Regions from separate parts of the Uliginosibacterium paludis genome, predicted to be linked through region 1. Evidence: predicted binding sites of a transcription regulator. Region 1 holds the regulator's gene; the other holds the start of a gene.
What was found. The regulator FNR, encoded in region 1, switches genes on or off when oxygen is low (the NO sensors DNR and NnrR bind a similar motif). The targets are predictions, from matches to a motif close to TTGANCTAGNTCAA.

Region 1 (5,182 bases):
TTCGATAGCGCGCGAGCAAAACCCCCGCAAGCAGCAGATTCGGCAGCGTTCCGGCACCGAAAGCCAGCATCAGGCCTGCACCACGAGCAGCAGAACCGCTGACCAGTGCCAGAGACAATACGCTGTAGGTCATGCCACAAGGCAGAAAACCCCACAAGAATCCCACCGGCAGCGCCTGTTTCCAGGTTCGGACAGGCATGAAACGCCTAGTCAGTGGCTGCAATCTTCGCCAAAGGAACTGCCCGCCCTTTTCTACCCCTGCCAGTACGTGCGTGTAGCCCATCAGATACACGCCCATCGCAATCAGAAGAAGGTTGGCCAACACATACAGAGTCAGCTGGACAGGCAGGACATGATTGAAGAGCATGGTTGCGGAACCAACGGCCCCGACGATCAAGCCGGTCAGCCCATAGCTGACGATCCGGCCGCCGTTATAGGCCAGATTTCGCCCCCAGAAACCTTGTCCATTGCCGGAGCCACTCGCTGAAAGCGCCCCGACAATGCCGCCGCACATCCCGATGCAATGCGCGCCGCCCAGCAAGCCGATCAGAAAAACCGAAACAAAACCACTCGAGGAAAAATCAGCCACGGTGCACCTGAAGACATGTCATGGCCCATTGTAGCGGCTGTGTCAGATGACCCGGGAGTAACGTCGCTTTTCCCGGTCACTGCGGAGATAGCGATCAAATACCATGGCCACGATCCGGACGAGCATCCTGCCGGCGTCCGTAACTCGGATCCCCTGCTTGTCCATGTCAAGCAGACCTGCCGCAGCAAGCTCAGCCAGTTCCTGAAGCTCCGGCTCGAATCTGCCGACAAAATCAATGCCGTACCGACGATTGAAAATCTCATACGTCAGCTCGAAATCGCACATCAGCGTCTGAATGACCGCATTTCTCAGATTGTCATCCTCTGAAAGGGCCCAGCCTCTGAGCACAGGCAGTTCGTTGCGATCAAGTGCTGCGTAATAGGGCTCCAGATCACGGTGATTCTGGCTGAATGCCCCCCCCGCCTTGCCTATAGAGGAAACCCCGAACGCCAGCAAATCGCACTCAGCGTGAGTGGAATAGCCCTGAAAATTGCGTTGCAATCGACCACTGCGTTGCGCAACGGCAAGTTCGTCATCGGGTCGCGCAAAGTGATCCATGCCGATATAGACGTAGCCAGCCTTGTCAAGCCGTTCAATGGCCAGCGCAAGGATGCGGAGCTTCTCGTCGGGCGGAGGGAGATCCGCCTCATTGATCCGCCTCTGAGGCATGAAACGCGTCGGCAAATGTGCATAGTTGTAGAGCGCAATCCGGTCAGGCCGCATCCCGAGCACAGTGTTCAGGGTCGTCGCAAAGCGCTCCACGTTCTGGTGCGGCAAACCATAGATCAGATCGACACTGATCGACTGGAAACCCTCGGCACGGGCGGCAGCGATGACCGCGTGCGTCTCATCCACGCTCTGAATCCGGTTAACCGCAGCTTGCACCCTGGGATCAAAGTCCTGCACACCGACGCTCATACGGTTGAACCCTTCGGAAGCAAGCTGCGCCACCACCTCCGATGTCACCTTGCGTGGATCCACTTCAATGGAAAACTCCCCCTCCTCGGCCAGTTCAAAATGGCTACGAATGGAAGCCATCAAACGCCGGATCTCTGCCTGACTGAGAAAGGTGGGCGTCCCCCCTCCCCAGTGCATCTGCGTTACGACCCCACGCTGTGGCAGCAAGGCTGCCTGCAGCGCCATTTCCTTCTCCAGATAGGAAATGTAGCGCTCTGACAGAGAGCGATCCTTGGTGATGATCTTGTTACAGGCGCAGTAGTAACAGATGGTGTTGCAGAACGGGATGTGGAAATAGAGGGAAAGCGGGGACTTCACACCTGCCACAACCGTCTTCAGGCTGTCAGCCTTCGCATGCTGCTCGAACTCCTGCAGAAACCTGTCCGCCGTCGGATAAGAAGTGTATCTGGGACCTGGTATATCGAAGCGACGGATAAGGTCAGGATCGAAAATTATCGTCTGTTGCACGATTCAAGCTCATTTCATCAAGCAGATCACAATCTCAGACTTATACTGCAAAAACGTTGATGCCGATCAAGTCCCAAGGTACACTCACCGACGTGGACCAGAAAGTGAACATTACCCTGACACCCAACAACATCCGGATCGCTTGCAGCCAGTGCAACCTGCGAGAGCTTTGCCTCGCCGTTGGTCTGGAGGATAGCGACCTTCACAAGCTGGATGAGTTGGTCGTCAAACGCAAACTCAAGCGTGGACAGCAGTTGTACCGCGCTGGAGACGCTTTTGAAGCGATTTATGCGATTCGTACCGGCTTCTTCAAGACTGACATCCTGACGGAAGAAGGCTTGGAACAAGTGACCGGCTTCCAGATGGCTGGGGAAATTCTCGGCATGGACGGGATCAGCAATGATCGCCACGTCTGCAATGCCACGGCCCTGGAAGACAGCGAAGTCTGCATCATGCCGTACGATCAGCTTGAAGACTTGTCCCGTCATATCAAGTCTCTGCAGCAGCAGTTCCACAAGTTCATGAGCCGGGAGATCGTTCGCGATCAGAGCCTCATGATCCTGCTGGGTTCGATGAGAGCCGAGGAACGCATCGCGGCATTCCTGCTGAACCTCTCGCAGCGGATGCGCATCCGCGGCTACTCCGCCTCGGAGTTCCACCTGCGAATGACCCGCGAGGAAATCGGATCCTATCTGGGTCTCAAACTGGAGACCGTTAGCCGCGCCTTCTCCAAGTTCCATGACGAAGGGCTGATCGGCGTACAGCAGAAGTACATCCGCATTCTGGACGCCGACGGCCTCAAGGCGCTGCTCAATCACGCGCCCAGTTAAACACTGAACGCTTGAGCCCTGCTTCTTCGCGCGCCTCCCGGCGCGCGAATCGTTTCTGCCCCCTATCCTTGGACAAGGCAAGCCTCATAGCATGAGGGATTGTACGGGGCACCTCCATGCTGCTCGAGGCATACAATCTCATTGAACAGAGAGCCCCGTCACGCGTGTGACATGCGGCGGAATGGAGAGGCGAAACAGAACACACGCCCCGCTCCACGCCTCACGCCCGCCGTAGCCTTTTTTGTAAAAGGAGACTGCATATGTACAAGCACTTGCTCGTTCCAACCGACGGAACCGAACTGTCGTCGAAAGCGGTTGATAGCGCTGTCGCGCTGGCCAAAACGCTCGATGCACAGATCACATTCCTCTACATACAACCTGACTTTCCTCTACCCATTGCGGGCGAAGGCACGATGCTCGCCCCGGAAAGCAGGGAAGACTTTGCCCGGGGCACCGAAGAGCAGGCCCGCAAGATACTGAACGAAGCCTCCGAAGTCGCAAAGCGATCGGGCGTGGAAGCGAATGCGAAAACCGCGATCAGCGACGTGCCTTACGAGGTAATCATCGAAAGCGCTCAGCAGGAACACTGCGATCTCGTGTTCATGGCTTCGCATGGAAGAAAAGGACTGGCCGGACTCTTGATCGGCTCTGAAACCCACAAGGTTCTTACCCACTGCAAGATCCCTGTCCTCGTCTATCGCTAGAGGAAGGCCCAACTCCTCCACACCGCAATTGAATCTGGCAGCAAGGCCTGGACTCCCAGGAGCCCCGGCCTTGACTGACACAGACTCGAGATCCGCCAAGAATTTGCCCCAGCCTCTTTCAGATATAAAACCTCAGGGGTGCAAGGCCGCCTCACCCTTCAAGGGGAAAAGCTCGGCACCAAGGATTCTCCAGGTTCCCGCACCATCTGCCAGTGCCAGATTCCAGTGCCCATCCGGCAAGGGTGGCATCCTTGCCTCGTAATGATCACCGTTACGCGTCAACTTCAGGTTCCGATCATTCCCTGCTCTGACAGGACTCAGAATGTTCAATTCCAGAACATCCGGAAAGCTGATCTCGCGTGCAGCACTGACACGCAGCCGGATTACGCCATTTTCGTAAGACAACAGTCCGGAAACCCCCAACTGCTTGGCCATCTGCTGGCTTTCCAGAGAGCGATTGATCTCCAGACCCTGCTTGTAATAGTCCTCCGCAACCAGACCGTCGTTGGACTTCCAGGCGACATACCAGGTCGCCAATCCCGCAATGACCGCCGCGGCAGGCAGACTCATCAAAAACCAGGGCCAGCCTTGGCGATACCATGGCGCTCCAGCCGCCATCAACCGTGTCATGGAGAACTCCTCTTCAAGGTGCGATGAAAACGGCTTTTTCCCGAATTTCCAGCGATGGATCGTCAGCTGCCGTCACGATGAAAAACACGGAATGGGAACCTTTGCTCAAGCCATCCGCGGGAACACGAACCCGTACGGGCACTGACCTGTTCTGAGCGGCTTCGACCTGAAGAGTTCCCGCCCCATCCAGACGCACGCCCTCGGGTCCCGAAACACCGATCGTCAAGACTCTTGGGGCCTCACTCATGTTCATGAGGTTCAGCACGTAAACGTTCTCAATCAGCCCGCCTTCGATTTCGCGCGTAATGATTGACCGATCCTTGATGACATCAAGACGCAGCGGTGTGCGGGTAGCCAGCGCCCACACGAAAGCAATGCAGATCACGCAGAGCGCAGCGCTGTAGATGAGAATCCGCGGCCGCAAGACGTGCCGGACGATATCAGCCCTTCCCCAATGCTGTTTGATTGCGTTTTCCGTGGAATACCGAATCAAACCTCTGGGGCTCCCAACCTTGTCCATTACCTGATCACAGGCATCAATACACGCAGCACACCCAATACATTCGTACTGCAATCCTTTACGGATATCGATTCCCGTCGGACAAACCTGCACGCAGATGCCGCAATCCACGCAATCACCAAGACCCTGGGCTTTAGGGTCACTCCCCTTCCGGCGCGACCCCCTCGGCTCGCCTCTTGCCTCATCGTAGGTGATCACCAGCGTATCGGGATCGAACATCACCCCTTGGAACCGGGCGTAGGGACACATGTACTTGCATACCTGCTCACGCATCACCCCGGCCATCAGATAGGTGAATGCGCTGTAAAACAGGATCCAGAACAATGCCCAGCCACTCACAGAAAACTGGATCAGATCAGCCAGCAATTCGCGAATCGGGGTGAAATATCCGACGAAACTTATGCCTGTCCACGCAGACAAGGCAATCCATGCGACATATTTCCCCCCCTTCCTCCAGAGTTTCTGCAGAGAAAACTTCTGGCCA
Region 2 (5,182 bases), on a different contig from region 1:
TGCAGAGCCAGAGATCGAAGTCCTTGTCCGGCATTTCGGGCGGATCCTGGTAGGGCAGCGCGAAGATCACGGCGCGGCCATCCTTGTGGCCGTAGAACTTCACGCCTTCGCCGGCCTTCACATAGGGGTCGTAACCTTCGCGGAAGCGCCACAGCGTCTCCTTGCCATCCACCACCGGCCAGCGCAGGCCGCGCGCCTTGTGATAGGCATCGAAGCTCGCCAGGTCATGGCCGTGCCCGCGGCCGAAGCTCGCGTATTCCTCGAACAGCCCCTTCTGCAGGTAGTAGCCGAGCTGCTTCGACTCGTCGTTCATGTAGCCCTTGATCGCGTGGCTGTTGGCCTTGTCGACGTCCGCGAGCGGGAACCTGTTCACCACCTTGTTGGCATAGAGCACGTCGTAGAGCGTCTTGCCCTTGTACTCCGGCTTCTTCGCGATCAGCTCGGCCGGCCAGACTTCCTCGACCTTGAAGCGCTTCGAGAATTCGATGTACTGCCACAGATCGCTCCTGGCCTGACCCGGCGCGCTGACCTGCTGGCGCCAGAACTGGGTGCGGCGCTCCGCATTGCCGAAGGCGCCTTCCTTCTCGGTCCACATCGCGCTGGGCAGGATCAGGTCGGCCGCCAGGGCCGACACGGTGGGATAGACGTCCGACACCACCACGAAGGCCTTGGGATTGCGCCAGCCGGGATAGACCTCGCCGTTGATGTTCGGCCCGGCCTGCATGTTGTTGGTAGTGGAGGTCCAGTAGCAGGCGACCTTGCCATCCTTCAGCGCGCGGCTCTGAGCCACGGCATGCAGACCGACCTTGTCACCGATGGTGCCTTCGGGCAGTTGCCAGATTTCCTCGGCATGCTTGCGATGCTCGGGGTTGGTCACGACCATGTCGGCCGGCAGGCGGTGGGCGAAGGTACCCACCTCGCGCGCAGTGCCGCAGGCGCTGGGCTGACCGGTCAGCGAGAAGGGGCTGTTGCCCGGCTCGGAGATCTTTCCGGTGAGCAGGTGAACGTTGTAGATCATGTTGTTCACCCAGGTGCCGCGGGTATGCTGATTGAATCCCATGGTCCAGAATGAGACGATTTTCTTCTTCGGGTCGGCATACAGCTCGGCGAGCTTTTTCAGGCGCTCGGCCGGCACGCGGGAGAGCTTGCTGACTTTCTCCAGCGTGTATTCGGAGACGAACTTCGCAAACTCCTCGAAGCTGATCGGCTCGGCCTTGCCGCTGTCACCCTTGGGTTTGCCGTCCGCGCCGGGGTAGCCGTTGCTGCTGGCCTTCGCTTCCAGCGGATGATCGGGGCGCAGGCCGAAGCCGATGTCGCCCTCGCCCTTCTTGAAGTTCACATGCTTCTTCACGAAATCCTGATTCACCCGCTTCGTCTGGATGATGTGGTTGCAGATGTAATTCAGGATCGCGAGATCGGTGTTCGGCACGAAGACCATGCCGTTGTCGGCCAGATCGAAACTGCGGTGCTCGAAGGTGGAGAGCACATGCACCTGGCATTCACTGTGGGAGAGCCGGCGATCGGTCACGCGGCTCCACAGGATCGGGTGCATTTCCGCCATGTTGGAGCCCCAGAGCACGAAGGCGTCGGTCTGCTCGATGTCGTCATAACAGCCCATCGGCTCGTCGATGCCGAAGGTGCGCATGAAGCCGGTCACGGCCGAGGCCATGCAGTGGCGCGCATTCGGGTCGAGGTTGTTGGAGCGGAAGCCGGCTTTCCAGAGCTTCGCAGCGGCGTAGCCTTCGAAGATGGTCCACTGGCCCGAGCCGAACATCGCGATCGAGCCGGGGCCGGTTTCCTTCAGCGCGGCTTTCCACTTCTCGGCCATGATGTCGAAGGCCGCATCCCAGCTGATCGGGGTGAATTCGCCTTCCTTGTCGAACTTGCCGTTCTTCATGCGCAGCAGCGGCTGGGTGAGGCGGTCTGCGCCGTACATGATCTTTGACAGGAAGTAGCCCTTGATGCAGTTCAGGCCGCGATTGACCGGCGCGTCCGGGTCCCCCTGGGTGGCCACCACCCGGCCGTTCTGCACGCCCACCAGCACCGAGCAGCCGGTGCCGCAGAAGCGGCAGGGCGCCTTGTCCCAGCGCACTTCGCCGGGCGCGCTGGCGGCCGTGGCGGCATGCACCAGCGAACTGCCGGTGGCCGTGGCGGCTGCGGCGGCAAGCGCCTGGCTCTTGATGAAATCGCGACGCGACATGCTCATGATCGGTTCTCCTCCTGTTTTGCGCGTGACTTGGCGAAGGCATCGTTGATCTCTGCCAGCGTTGCGTCCTCATCGGTGTATTCGTAGGCCAGCGTGGTGCCGAGTACCCGTGGTGTGATCGACACCGCCAGGATCGAGTCGGAGACGGCATAGCCTTCGCCGTCTTCCACCATCACGACGAGCCGGCCGCCGTCAGGTGCCACGCCGTGCAGGCTCACGCCCGGAATGCGGGCGAGGTCGGCGGCAACGAGATCGGCCTCTTCGGGGCGGATACGTGCGAGCAGGCTGGCAATCTTCATGGCATCTCTCGTGGTGATGGCGGTTCATCAGGCTAGTTCGTGCTCCGGATGGGTGCATGTGATATGCCCGAGCGGAGAGGCACGCTTGTGGTGCGCCACGACCCTATGAGATTTGTTTGACCGCGCTGACGCCTTGATTCGAGTCAAGAAGCCGGCCAGGGTGGCGGGATCTGCGGGTAAACGTTGAGGCCGAGCTGCAGGCGGCGTCGCCGCTCAGCGCAGCGGCAGGATCTCGAGCAGTCGCCAGTCGGCGATGGGGACGTCCTTCGAGGAATGGACGAGCGCGAGACGGTCCAGGCGCAGCGGACCGAGTGCGTTGAGCACCGGATGATGCGGCGCCGCAAGGGTGGTGCGTGGCACGGCCTCGCGCGGCTCGCCATAGGCCAGGCTCAGATGGGGAAAGGGCGAGAGCCCGTGGCGCGTGCCGCTGAGCCCGGCGCACGCCGCCTGCAGTGCGTCGAATGCGGCATCCGGGGCGAGTTCCAGATAGAGCGAGCGGAAGAAGTGGGGTGAGCTGGCAAGCGCCTGCCGGGCCAGCGTGAGCGCCGGCTGCTCGCGGGCGAGTGCCTGGGCGAGTGCCTGGGCGAGTGCGCGGCCCTGCGACTCGTCGAGCGCGAGGTCGCCCTGCAGCGTGACGTGCGCGGTGAAGGGCGGGGTCAGGAAGCGGGGCGAGAGCGCCGCAATGCAGGCATCCAGCACGGCGGCCTGGGCGACTGCGGGCAGCAGCCAGATCGAGAGGTGGGCGGCTGGCGTCGTGCTCATGCGGCGGTGATGCCGGAAAAGGTGGTGACGAGGAAGTCACGCAGGGCCGGCGTGCAGGCCAGCACCGGATTGCCTTCGACGAGCGCCTCGCCGTGCAGGAAGGGTGCGCTCCAGCCACCGGCTTCGCGAATGAGGCACAGGCCGGCCAGCACATCCCATGAATTGATGTGCGGCTCCCAGTAGCCGTCGAGGCGGCCATCGGCCACCAGTGCGAGGCTCAGCGCGCCGCTGCCGATCCGGGCGTATTCGCAGCGGGCGTCCAGCAGCGCGCGCACGGCCCCGGCATGCAGGCCCACCGGCCGCCGCCGGCTGTAGCCCAGGCCGATGCGCGCGTCTTCCGGCAGGCGGGCGGAAGACACCCGGATCGGCCGGCCGTTGCAGTGAGCCCCCAGACCCAGCCGGGCGGTGTAGAGCTCGTCGGCTACCGGATTGAAGATCAGGCCGAAGCGGATTTCACCGGCCTGCACCAGGGCGACCGAAATGCACCACAGCGGCAGACCGCGTGCATAGTTGATGGTGCCGTCGATGGGGTCAATCACCCATATGGCATCGTCATCCGTGCGGCCGGCGTGGGTGCCGCCTTCCTCGCCGAGGATTGCGTCATCCGGAAACGCCGTGCGGATGCCTGCCACCAGCAGCGCTTCGACCGCATGGTCGACCGGCGTCACGAAATCCTGGAGGCCCTTGCGACCGACCTGCAGGCCGCTGCTGCGGAAGTGGCCGAGGGCCAGCTGGCCCGCCTCGCGAACAAGCCGGGCAGCAAGCTCGAAGCGGCTGGAAAACGGATCGCTGCGCATCTCAGGTTCCCACGCGTGCCAGCACATCCGAACGCAGGAAGCGTTCGACGATGAACATGAACAGGATCGAGGGCAGCAGCAGGATCAGCGCGGTGATCGAGGCGATCTGGTAGTTGCCCTCCATGGCGGCCGAATACAGTTGCAGCGGCAGTGTGACGATGTTGGGCGAGCCGACGAAGAAGCTGCCGGAGAACTCGTCCATCGAGATCAGGAAGACGAAGATTGCGCTGGCGATGATGCCGGGGCTGGCCTGCGGCAGCGTGATGCGGAAGAAGGCTGCGAGCGGCGAGGCGCCCAGATTGCGCGCCGCCTCCACCTGATCGGACGCGATGGCGGCGAACGCGGCCGAGCTGATCCACACCGAGAACACCAGCCCCTGCAGCGTGTGCACCAGCACCACGCCGGTGATCGTGCCGTTGAGCCCGAGGCTGTAGAAAATGCGGGCCATGTTCAGATGCACCGCAATGGCCGGGAAGGCCTGGGGCAGCAGGAAAACCAGCAGAAAGACGCTGCGCAGCGGCAGGCTGCGGCGCGACAGTGCATAGCCGGCGGGGATCGCCAGCAGGGTGCTGAGGCTCACCGTCAGCAGCGCGATCAGGATGCTTTTCGACAGCGCCAGCATCGCGCCGGCTTCCGGCCGGAAGACCCGTCCCCAATAGCTGAAGCCCCAGTGCAGCGGCAGTTTTGACGGGAAGTACCAGGCTTCGGCCACGCTCCACAGAAGCAGGTTCAGCAGCGGGCCGAAGATCGCGATCGCCAGCAGCAGGATCAGCAGGCTGCGCAGCGCGCTGCCACCGAAGGAGAGGAGCCTGTTCATGTGCCGCTCCGGTCACGCAGGCCCTGGCGCAGATAGACCCAGGCCGCAGCACCGCACATCAGCCAGGAGATGAAGCCCAGCGCGTTGGCCACGCCGTAGTCGGCGTAGGAGGCGACCCGCCAGGCCATATCCACGGTGATCAGGGTCGGGCTGCCGGCGTTGATCATCATCGGCACCGACAGCACCGAGAGGATGGCGACGAAGGAGAGGATCAGCCCCACCAGCAGCGTCGGCATCACTTGCGGCAGCACGATGCCGCCCAGCACGCGCAGGCGGCTCGCACCCAGGTTGCGGCCGGCTT

Region 2: a site for FNR is predicted at 2,639-2,652, ahead of ABDB87_RS08735 (chaperone NapD). Genes of this name have one in related genera too.

The regions. Positions count from the first base shown of each region.
Region 1 is NZ_JBDIVF010000003.1:99,730-104,911, reverse strand. Features, by position in the region: gene ABDB87_RS09310 (sulfite exporter TauE/SafE family protein) at 1-589, opposite strand, end outside; gene hemN (oxygen-independent coproporphyrinogen III oxidase) at 632-2,014, opposite strand; gene fnr (fumarate/nitrate reduction transcriptional regulator Fnr) at 2,074-2,844, shown strand; gene ABDB87_RS09295 (universal stress protein) at 3,105-3,548, shown strand; gene ABDB87_RS09290 (FixH family protein) at 3,681-4,178, opposite strand; gene ccoG (cytochrome c oxidase accessory protein CcoG) at 4,192-5,182, opposite strand, start outside.
Region 2 is NZ_JBDIVF010000002.1:794,036-799,217, forward strand. Features, by position in the region: gene napA (nitrate reductase catalytic subunit NapA) at 1-2,206, opposite strand, end outside; gene ABDB87_RS08735 (chaperone NapD) at 2,203-2,505, opposite strand; gene ABDB87_RS08740 (2'-5' RNA ligase family protein) at 2,719-3,267, opposite strand; gene ABDB87_RS08745 (inositol monophosphatase family protein) at 3,264-4,064, opposite strand; gene ABDB87_RS08750 (ABC transporter permease) at 4,066-4,881, opposite strand; gene ABDB87_RS08755 (ABC transporter permease) at 4,878-5,182, opposite strand, start outside.